Regions from separate parts of the Lysinibacillus sp. NPDC097231 genome, predicted to be linked through region 1. Evidence: riboswitches for the same ligand, from Rfam matches in the RefSeq annotation. Region 1 holds a riboswitch; the other holds the start of a gene.
What was found. A riboswitch is a leader RNA that binds a small molecule or an ion and turns the genes downstream of it on or off. The one in region 1 is predicted to bind cyclic di-GMP.
Positions count from the first base shown of each region.

Region 2: linked by a shared signal. The riboswitch ahead of ACIQXF_RS11015 (hypothetical protein) and the one ahead of ACIQXF_RS09980 (amidase) in region 1 are both predicted to bind cyclic di-GMP.

Region 1 is NZ_JBIWDH010000013.1:50,382-55,593, forward strand. Features, by position in the region: gene ACIQXF_RS09970 (saccharopine dehydrogenase family protein) at 30-1,259, shown strand; gene nspC (carboxynorspermidine decarboxylase) at 1,256-2,395, shown strand; gene ACIQXF_RS09980 (amidase) at 2,439-3,326, opposite strand; cyclic di-GMP riboswitch class I at 3,370-3,458, opposite strand; gene ACIQXF_RS09985 (DUF6366 family protein) at 3,695-3,901, opposite strand; gene ACIQXF_RS09990 (chemotaxis protein CheW) at 4,102-4,590, opposite strand; gene ACIQXF_RS09995 (M20/M25/M40 family metallo-hydrolase) at 4,616-5,212, opposite strand, start outside.
Region 2 is NZ_JBIWDH010000015.1:57,725-62,936, forward strand. Features, by position in the region: gene ACIQXF_RS11000 (tRNA dihydrouridine synthase) at 1-204, opposite strand, end outside; gene ACIQXF_RS11005 (methyl-accepting chemotaxis protein) at 615-1,712, opposite strand; gene ACIQXF_RS11010 (hypothetical protein) at 1,753-2,466, opposite strand; gene ACIQXF_RS11015 (hypothetical protein) at 2,512-2,886, opposite strand; cyclic di-GMP riboswitch class I at 3,051-3,137, opposite strand; gene ACIQXF_RS11020 (helix-turn-helix domain-containing protein) at 3,883-5,103, opposite strand.

The DNA.
Region 1 (5,212 bases):
ATACTTTTTATGAATTTGGGGGTAGACAATTGGGTAAAGCATTGATTATCGGAGCTGGCGGAGTTGCCAGTGTTGTGGTACACAAGTGTGTTCAAAATTCGGACGTATTTGAGGAAATTTGTATCGCAAGTAGAACTGTTTCAAAATGTGACGCTCTAAAAGAGAAACTAGATGGTGGAAAAACAAAGATTCATACTGCACAGGTAGACGCAGACAATACAGAAGAGGTTATTGAGCTTATTAAAGCCTTTGGACCAGAAGTTGTCATTAACGTAGCACTACCTTATCAGGACTTAACGATTATGGATGCTTGCTTAGCGACAGGTGTGCACTATGTGGATACTGCAAACTACGAGCCACCTGAAACGGCAAAATTTGAATATAAATGGCAATGGGCTTATAAAGAAAAGTTCGAAAAAGCTGGCTTAACTGCTTTACTTGGTAGTGGTTTCGACCCAGGTGTAACGGGTGTTTTCACAGCTCATGCACAAAAACATGAGTTTGACGAAATCCACTACATTGATATTGTGGATGCAAATGCTGGTGATCACGGTTACCATTTCGCAACAAACTTCAACCCAGAAATCAACATTCGTGAAATTACTGCGAATGGTCGTTATTGGAAAGAAGGCGAGTGGGTAGAAACTGCACCACTTGAGAAAAAAGAGGTTTATAACTTACCAGAGATTGGACCAAAAGATATTTACCTTTTATATCATGAAGAACTAGAATCACTTGCTAAAAACATTAAGGGCTTAAAGCAAATCCGTTTCTGGATGACATTCTCAGAAAAATACTTAACACACTTAAAAGTATTAGAGAATGTTGGGATGACTTCTATCGAGCCTATCGAATTTGAAGGACAAATGATCCAACCAATTCATTTCCTTAAGGCAGTACTGCCTGATCCAGCATCACTGGGACCACGTACTAAAGGAAAAACTAATATCGGTTGTATCATTCGCGGTCTAAAAGACGGTAAAGAAAAAACGTATTATGTGTACAACGTATGTGACCATGAAGAATGTTATAACGAGGTTGGTTCACAAGCGATTTCCTATACAACTGGTGTACCAGCAATGATCGGTGCTATGCTTGTGATGAACGGTGAATGGCGTAAACCTGGTGTTTGGAACGTAGAAGATTTCAATCCAGATCCATTCATGGACGCACTAAATAAATGGGGTCTACCATGGCAAGAAAGCCATAATCCAGAATTACTTGACCTTGATGTAGATGCAAAGGAAATAAGCCGATGAAACCAATTGATTTTTCAAAAGTTCCATCCCCTTCCTATGTAGTGGATGAGCGATTATTAACAAAAAATCTAGAGCTTTTAAAATCAATTCAAGATCGTACAGGCTGCCGTATTTTACTTGCCTTAAAAGGGTTTTCAATGCATTCCACATTCCCATTAGTGGGTGAATATTTAGCAGGCATTACGTCAAGTTCACTTCACGAAGCACGACTTGGCTATGAAAAAATGGGCAAAGAAGTTCATGTCTACGCGCCTGCTTATATCGAGCATGAAATGGACGAGCTTCTTGGCTACGTTGATCATATCGTTTTCAATTCATTTAACCAATGGGCTCAATTTAAAGACAAAGTAAAATCTGTTGGTAAAACAATTGAATGTGGTATTCGTGTTAACCCTGAGTACTCTGAAATTGAAACAGCGCTTTATGATCCTTGTTACACAAATTCTCGTCTTGGCACAACCTTAGACAACTTTGATAAATCACAGCTTGATGGTATTGATGGCTTACACTTCCATGCAATGTGTGAGCAAAATTCAGATACGTTAGAGCGTATTATTCAAGTTGTTGAAGAAAAGTTTGGTGATGTTTTACACCAAATGAAATGGTTGAACTTTGGTGGTGGTCACCATATTACTCGTGAGGATTATGATGTAGAAAAGCTTGTGAATATCATTAACTATATTCAAGACAAGTATAATCTTCTTGTATATTTAGAGCCAGGTGAGGCTGTAGCATTAAATACAGGTTATTTAGTCGCAACTGTTCTTGATATACAGAAAAACGGTATGGACCTAGTAATTTTAGATACATCGGCAACATGTCATATGCCTGATGTACTAGAAATGCCCTACCGTCCAATGATAATCGGTTCGGGTCAAGCAAATGAACTGGCATACACATATCGTTTAGGTGGGCTTACATGCCTTGCTGGTGACGTGATTGGCGATTATTCATTTGAACAACCTTTAAAACCAGGCGATCGTCTTGTATTTACAGATATGGCGCATTATTCTATGGTGAAAAACCATATGTTTAATGGGGTAAACCTTCCTTCCATCGTTTCTTATAACGATGAAGAAGGCATTAAAGTCATTCGTGAATTTAAATTCGAAGACTATAGCGGTCGACTTTCCTAATAACAAAGAAAATCCTCTCCAACAAAGTTTGGAGAGGATTTTTTTACGGCTGCATATTCATCCAACTATCCACATGATGAATGGCGAAACCATTGTAGCTTGTTTTATTGGCATAATGTTCATGAACTTGTGCTAACTGTTTAGTCATATAGGCTTCTCCATCATCATAGAAGGTAATATTTTTCCCTTCATCAGAGGTTTCTGTTTCCACCCCAATAACTATTGATTTATTTACTTTTTTTGCGTAGTTTATTTCCTGTTCAACTATTTTGATAATGTTGTTAGCAGTATCTCGATATGCCATTATCGTTACACTTTCAACGTTATCGATGACCCATTCAGCCAATAAACCATTGCCAAATTGAGTATTATACGTTATTTCATCAAACCAAAATGGCATATCAACTTCCAACGGTAATTGTAATTGATCGGTTTCCTCTTTCGCTCTAGTAAGAAGCGCTTGATAGGATTCAATTGTTTGTGCTTGATTTAAGCTCCACCCAATATTTAAGTAGGGTTCTACATCAAGATGTACCCCTGAAAATTGCTCACATGGTGCTACGTTCTCATTATATGTATGTAACCATTCAAACAGCTGATCCTGCATTATATAGCCTTGCGCTGAAACCCAACTTTCAGCACCATCTAACACATATACTTTCATACCTTTTTCTGTTGCTTTTGCGATAAAGCTTTTATAATAACTACTTGCTATATCATTATTAAATTGCAAATATAATTTATTAACATGCTTGTTTTCTAAAAATGTGAGTACTCCCGATTCATCCTCAACAATCTTTGTCGTATCCCATAACCAAGTAGCCTTATCTTGCATGGTCATAGCGTCTACCTTTCCGATTGAAAATCCTAACGTACTTACAAAGGTTACTATAAAAACAATTACTGCTTTTGATAGTGTACGACTTACCATTTGTTACATCTCCATTCTATCCACCTAGGCTCATAGAACAGAACCTGGCAACCTGACAATCATGCACTAAAGTAGTGTTTAGACTCATGGCTTTGCGTCCTTCCCTTTCGGTGAAGTTTGCCGTTTACAGTAGTTTTCTTACTTTACATAATACGCCCTTAGAACGAATATGTCTGTAGGTAAAATGCATAATTCACTCTATAATTGTCGAATAAAACACTAACAACACAGGTTATTTTTACTATATCAGAATATAAGCGTAGAAGTAGTAGTCAAGGTGAACATTTGATGAAATGTTAGTAGGGGTACTTATAGCAATTGAGGATTATGGAATGCAAAATTAGAGATAAAGACTCTTTTCATTATCTTTATCTGAAAAACAATTTATATAACATGTAACCTATAAATAACACTAAAGCTAATACCACCGTCTCTTTCCAACCCATACCATTTAAATTCCCACTACTTCCTCTATTTATTCCATCGTTTAGAGAACCAGCAGGATTGTTTTTTATTTCACTTTGCCTTAAACGCTCACTTTTTTCTTCTGGTGTTTCCTTTTTCTTTGAATCCATGAGACAAATACCTCCCACATATTTTGGTAATAAGCTTAAAATACGACATCTATTATTCATTTTCCTCTGATTGTTAGGAAACCACTTAAAAAGAAAGACAGAATCACATATTTGCAATTCTGTCTAATGCATCAACTAACTCTGATGTGTAGTATTGTATTGTTAATCATTCAACTAATATTCTTAGCTTTTATAGATATTCAAGCCTCTACGTTTTCTTTTTCATTTTCAAGCATTTTGTGCAAATAGTTAATAATTTCACGAATTCCCTCTAATGAATTGACAAGTATTTTTGGGTCTACGTATGTGATCATACGATTTTCAAGATTTGCCACAGCTGTAAAGTAGCGTGTTTTTGTATAATTGACAAGTCCCATCTGCTTTAATATAGACTCATCAAGATCAAGAATTTCACGAGCTTCCGTTACTAGTAATCCGTAATTCACAACATCCGTATTCAAAACAATAATACGTGCAGTTGCAGCATTTGAAGAACGATTATACAGTATACGTTCAAAATCAAGCACAGGTACAAGCTCTCCACGGATTCTTGTGAAACCTAGAAGATAATTGGGTAAATGAGGAATAGGTGTTACATGCTCTAACTTTTCAATCGAAATCGCTTGTTCTACAGGCACTGCATATTCCTCTGTACCACAAGCAAAAACTACTGCCTTTACACTTTCCATGCGGTCACATCCTTTGATTCTGTTGTTATTTTTTTGCAGACTCTTTTACGATTTCGACAAGTAAATCTGCTAATTTTTCTAATTCTTCTACTGGTATTTTTTCATTTGTTGTATGAATATCTTCATAACCAACAGATAGATTAACTGTAGGGATACCAAAGCCTGCAATAACATTAGCATCAGAACCCCCACCTGAAATTCCAAGCTTTGGTGTACGTTCGATGTTACGTGCAGCTGCCATCGCCACTTGAACAACTTTATCTGATTCAGTTACACGGAATCCAGGATACATTAGTTTTACTTCTACTTCAGCACGTGCCCCTAATGAAGCAGATACTTGCTCAAACGTCTCTTGCATATGCTTCGTTTGTGCATCTAGCTTCGTTTTGTCGATAGAACGTGCTTCAGCAAGTATCGTTACTTCATCACACACAATATTTGTTGCCTGACCGCCCTCAAAGCGGCCGATATTTGCTGTTGTTTCTTCATCTAATCGACCTAGCTTCATTTGTGCAATACATTTAGAAGCAACCGTGATTGCTGACACTCCTTTTTCTGGAGCAACACCAGCATGCGCAGTTTTGCCGATAATTTTAGCGAAAATCTTCGCTTGGAATGGCGC
Region 2 (5,212 bases), on a different contig from region 1:
ATCTTCTGTAAAAATCAAACGCCCACGCACACTTTTCATGCCCTCTGGATGACAATAGCTATCCGAATTTGTAAACTCTGTGAAAAATACATCCGGTCGACCGGCTTCACTTACTACGTGACGAAAAACAACATCTGTCACATCTTCCATTGGTGCAAGTACAAAAAATGGTCGTGGTAAATCACGCCAAAAATTATCTATCATTTCAAACTCAAATCCTCTCACTATGGTTACACCTTCAACTCTCGGTCAAAAATATAAAGCTAAATGTTCCACTTCGTCAACACTTATATCATGCTTAATAACCAGTTATCAAATACAAGTATATTTGGACATTTATATAATTTGTGAAAAAAATCAGCAATGTTATTTTATCGAAAGTCGGTCCTAAATGGTATTTTTATAAACCAAAAAGCAGTATAGATTTCAACTGCTTTTCTATTATACCAACTCCACCATGCTATCGCTTCACAATATGGTGAGACTAGCCAGTCGCGAAGACTATAAAAATAATGGTAAAAGCAGACGGCCAATTAGAGGTGCAATGTCGCATTTCTAAACCGTCTGCTTTTATATTTCATTTAATACTTATAAATCTAAAGATAAATATATCTTTATACACCTACAACGACATTATTTTCGGTACCATGATTTAATGAAGAAAGTAATTTTTCGGCGTTCTTTTTTAAATCTACAAGATACTCTGCTTCTTCAACTAGTTTTTGCATTGTATTTAATTCGTCATCGCTAATTCCAACTAACTCTTCAAACATTTCAACTGATTCTCGTGAAATGAAAGAAATATCCCTCATTGCTTCCATAATTTGCAGAGAACTTGAAGATAATTCTTCTGTACTTGCAGATGAATTCGCATTATTTTCAGCAATAATTTTTGTAGTCTCTACGATTTTTTCAAACATCTCCCCAATTTCTAAGATTTTTATATTTGTTTGTTCAAATTCCTCTGTTCCTTGCTTCATTGAAGTTACAACTTTGTTCGTCTCTTCTTGAATATTTTTCACAATATTCGAAACTTCACCAGCTGACTGATGTGATTGTTCAGCTAATTTACGAACTTCATCAGCAACTACAGCAAACCCTTTACCGTGTTCACCTGCACGAGCTGCTTCGATAGCTGCGTTCAATGCCAATAAATTTATTTGCTCTGAAATCCCCGTAATTACTTTAACAATGTTACCAATTTCGTACGATTTTTCTCCAAGAATATTGATCGCATCAAACGTCGTATTAATCGTTTGATTAAATTGCTTCATGTTCACCATCGAATCTTTTAACTTTTCATTACCTTCCTGCGTCAATTCTAACGTCGTATTCGATTGTTCTGAAATTTGGTTTGATCTTATAGATAGTTCTTCAATAGCCACTGTGATGTCTTCGATAGAAGTAGAACTCTCTTCGGTAGCAACTAGTTGCTTTTTTAACCCTTTACCGACTTCATCGATTGCGGCCCTTACAGTATCAGCCTTCTCAGTTGCGTATTCTCCATGTTCTAAAAGATTCTCACCTTTTTTATTCACATTATTTGCGAATTTGTTAAATTTTTCACTTACTTGACCTGCTGACAATTCGTTCATTCCATTTAGTACCTTTTTATTTATATGGGAATTACGTTTAAGTGAAAAATATCGGTAAGCAAAATACAAAGATGTACATAATAAAACTACAATTATCCCTAACATAATAGCTTCCATGAAAAAAATTCTCCTATTCTAACGTATTAGTGATGAAATGTTATAGTTCTTTTACAATGATGTAAATTCCATCTGCTACAGTCGATGGAATACTGCTTAGATTTTCATTACTTTCATACTTATGTACAATAAAGTCCCCTTCTACGTTTATATACTTTGTCAGGCCGTGATACTTCTCCAGCAAACGCATTGACTTTGGATTTGTCGCTTCAGCTAACACTAATCTTAAGCCTTCTTCTGTTGCTTTTTTTATTAATACATCACCTAAACTTTGTACTATATCATGACGATTATGTTCAGCAATTACACCTAATAAAAATAAATGTAGTATTTCTCCATCTTCCATATCTTTTCCAAAACGATTCTTATAATCTTCTAGGAAACGTTCATCAATATCCTCTAATACACGCATTACTATATTCATGTCAGCAAACGTGCCTTCAAAAATATCCCCTTCGATAATTTCAAGGACATTCGTATCTCCAACTAGTGCGCCTACAACATTTTGCTCTTCATCTAGTGCAATAGCACAGTATCCTTGATGAACATTTGCTTCAATATATTCCTTCGTAAATTGATAGAAATCTTCGTAAGGTAGTTGTAAGGCGTACCCGATAATCGGTTCTTGCACCCATTTGCCAGCAACTTCTACCCCAGTAAAGGTTTTTGCTAAACATTCTGCTGCCTTTTCAATTAAATCTGGTTGGTCTTTTGTAAGTATTTCATATGTATATAATTCTTGAATTGTTTGCATCGTAAAATTCCTCTTTTTCAAAATTTGATTATAGTTCATTAATGACTAACGCATTGGTAATTGTGAAACATTGTCGACTACGGTTCCTGGGAAATTAACTCCCTCTAAAGCATTTCGCACTTGCACATATGCAATTTTAGAGGATGGATTAACAATAAATATTTCTTTGAAGCCTAGTGATGCATAAAACATTAGTGTTTGTCCTAGCTCTGTTGAAACCTTTGAAGGAAGAGGCGATTGATATGTTGCATCAACAACAAATGTATATGTATTTTTCTGTACTTTTGCCACTGTCTCTTCTAAATCTTTCATATAATCCTCTACAAGAGCTGCTTTAACAAACCCTATTACTTGGACGTGTACTTCTTTTTTTGCTTCATAGATCGCCATTTTATATTTCTCTTTATCAACGACTATCATTTCAAATCCCCTTTTCGTAATTTTCTAATTTTTTAAAACTGTTAGCATTTTAGTAATAAATATCACATCTGTCGCTACGATTGATTGGAATCAGTCCTTTGATTTTTTTCCAAAAAAAAACTATCCCAGAATATAATTAGGATAGCCAAAAAATCACTTATTATCTTGGCAACCCGACTATCATTATCCAAGAGGATTTTAGACTCGTAGCTTTGCGTCCTTACCTTTCGATAAGTTTGCCTTTTTCAATTTTATTAAAATAACACTAACATATTACAATTTGATTATAAATGTTTTGTCAAATTTTGTCGACGGTAGGCAATTTTATCTAGAGAATATCGGTTGAATTAGAGAAATTTTCCGTATATTTAAAGGTATGAACAAGAAAATACTGTTTGGCGATTTTACAAAGAGGGGAATCTCTACTCCTGCCCAGATTGTAGGAAAAGTAAATGTCTGTATTTTTCCATATCCATCTAATAAGAACCAGCAGAATTAATTCACCATATTATTTACTTTTTTTGGAGTAATGATTATAAAAGAGCGGTTTTTAGGATTTAGCCTAAACAATCATATTACATAGTCCATCTAAATCTTTCTCATTCACCAATCTAATTTTATATTTTATAAAGTATCCCCACCTAAAATTACGCTTACATGACAATTTTTCTTTACAATCTTTATAGTGATATATCCAAAACAAAATCATCTCCACTCTTAGAGATTTATAGAGAGGAGATGATCTTCTTATTGGCATTATTTCTAAGCCCTATATTTTTCTTACTCGTTATACCCCTTGAGAAAAGAGTATTCTACAAAGGAATAATAAGCAGCTCCCTATCAGAGCTACTGCCTTCTACTACTTTCCCCTTTTTCTTCCTTGATATAAACTTTAAAATAAAACTGGTGGATGAATTGGAATAGATATAATTATTACTGCAGCACTCAGTATTAAGATTGATAGTCCAGCATTTTTCTTCATATTCACACTCTCCTTTAGATTTCAATAAATTGCATAGCTTTCTCAAACTTCTTTTCTTGTCGATAATACTCTCCCAATAAATAAGAAAATTGTTGGTGTATTTCTTTTAATTCTTCATTATCTGCTGTAAATGGAATTAACCTCCCTTCTAAAAAATCCATTGCTTTCTTTTTTTCTTCTCCCAGCAAATATAAATAAAAAGTAGCAAATAAATTAAAACTTAATTTTTTCTTATTTTTTGCTTCTTCCTTTAGAATAGTAAAGGTTTTTATACTTTTCTCCGCTTGTTCTAAGCGAAATTGTGTAACACCTAAATTATATAAGCAAAGCAGATAATGATCACAGTTCTTTGACATTAACGAAGCGCTTTTTTCAAAGTAAATTAATGCATTTTCATATTCCCCTCTCATTTGGTACAAATCCCCCAAATTGTGATATATAGTAGGTAATAGCTGCTGTTCCTGTAATAGCTCCACATTTCTCACTAGATGTTCATAGATTTCGATTGCTTCCTGAAACACTTTTCCTCGAGAGTAATTGAGTGCCAGAGACATTAATGTATAAATAATTCTTTTAAAATTAAATTGGTCCTTATAGAATTGAAGAGCTTTTTTCCCATAAATAATTGCTTGGCTTGGTTCTTCTAACCGCCCTTTTATTAAAGCGAAATGGTAGTAAAACTCTCCTTCTAGTGACCCTAGTTCTGGATGTATTTGAAGTATTTGAGTTAGTTCTGTAGCTGCTTCTTCATATTTACCTTTCGTTATTAAAACTAATGCATAATAATATGAATGTAAATACCTTTCATGTTGGGAAAAATTTTGTCGGTGGGCATTTAGCCATCTTAATTGATTTTCTGCTAATTTATGCTCGTTAACAAACACATAATAACGTAACTTATAAAGTTCATATAAATAAATAGATTCCGTAAAACCAATTATTTCTTCATATTCTTTTAATCTGCCCACTGTCTCTTTTACTTTCTCATTCTCTAGGTAATTTATATGTTTTTGTAAATTATTTAATAGGCAAATTATATTTTGTTCGCTATTCTCTACATCGTGAATACTAATATTTAATCGTTCTAGCAATAGACGTATTGTCTCGCTATTTGCTTCTTTATTATTATTCTCAATTTTACTTAAATGAGGAATCGAGCAAATCCCCATCGCCACCGAATTCTGTGTCATTCCTAACTTTGTACGATAGTACTTAATTAATGAACCTATTTTCATTCTCATAACCTCCCGTATCGAATGACTATATTTTACATTTATTATACCCAAAATTTTCCCAATAATCAAAAAACTGAAATTATGATAGATTCAAATTGTAGTACTACTA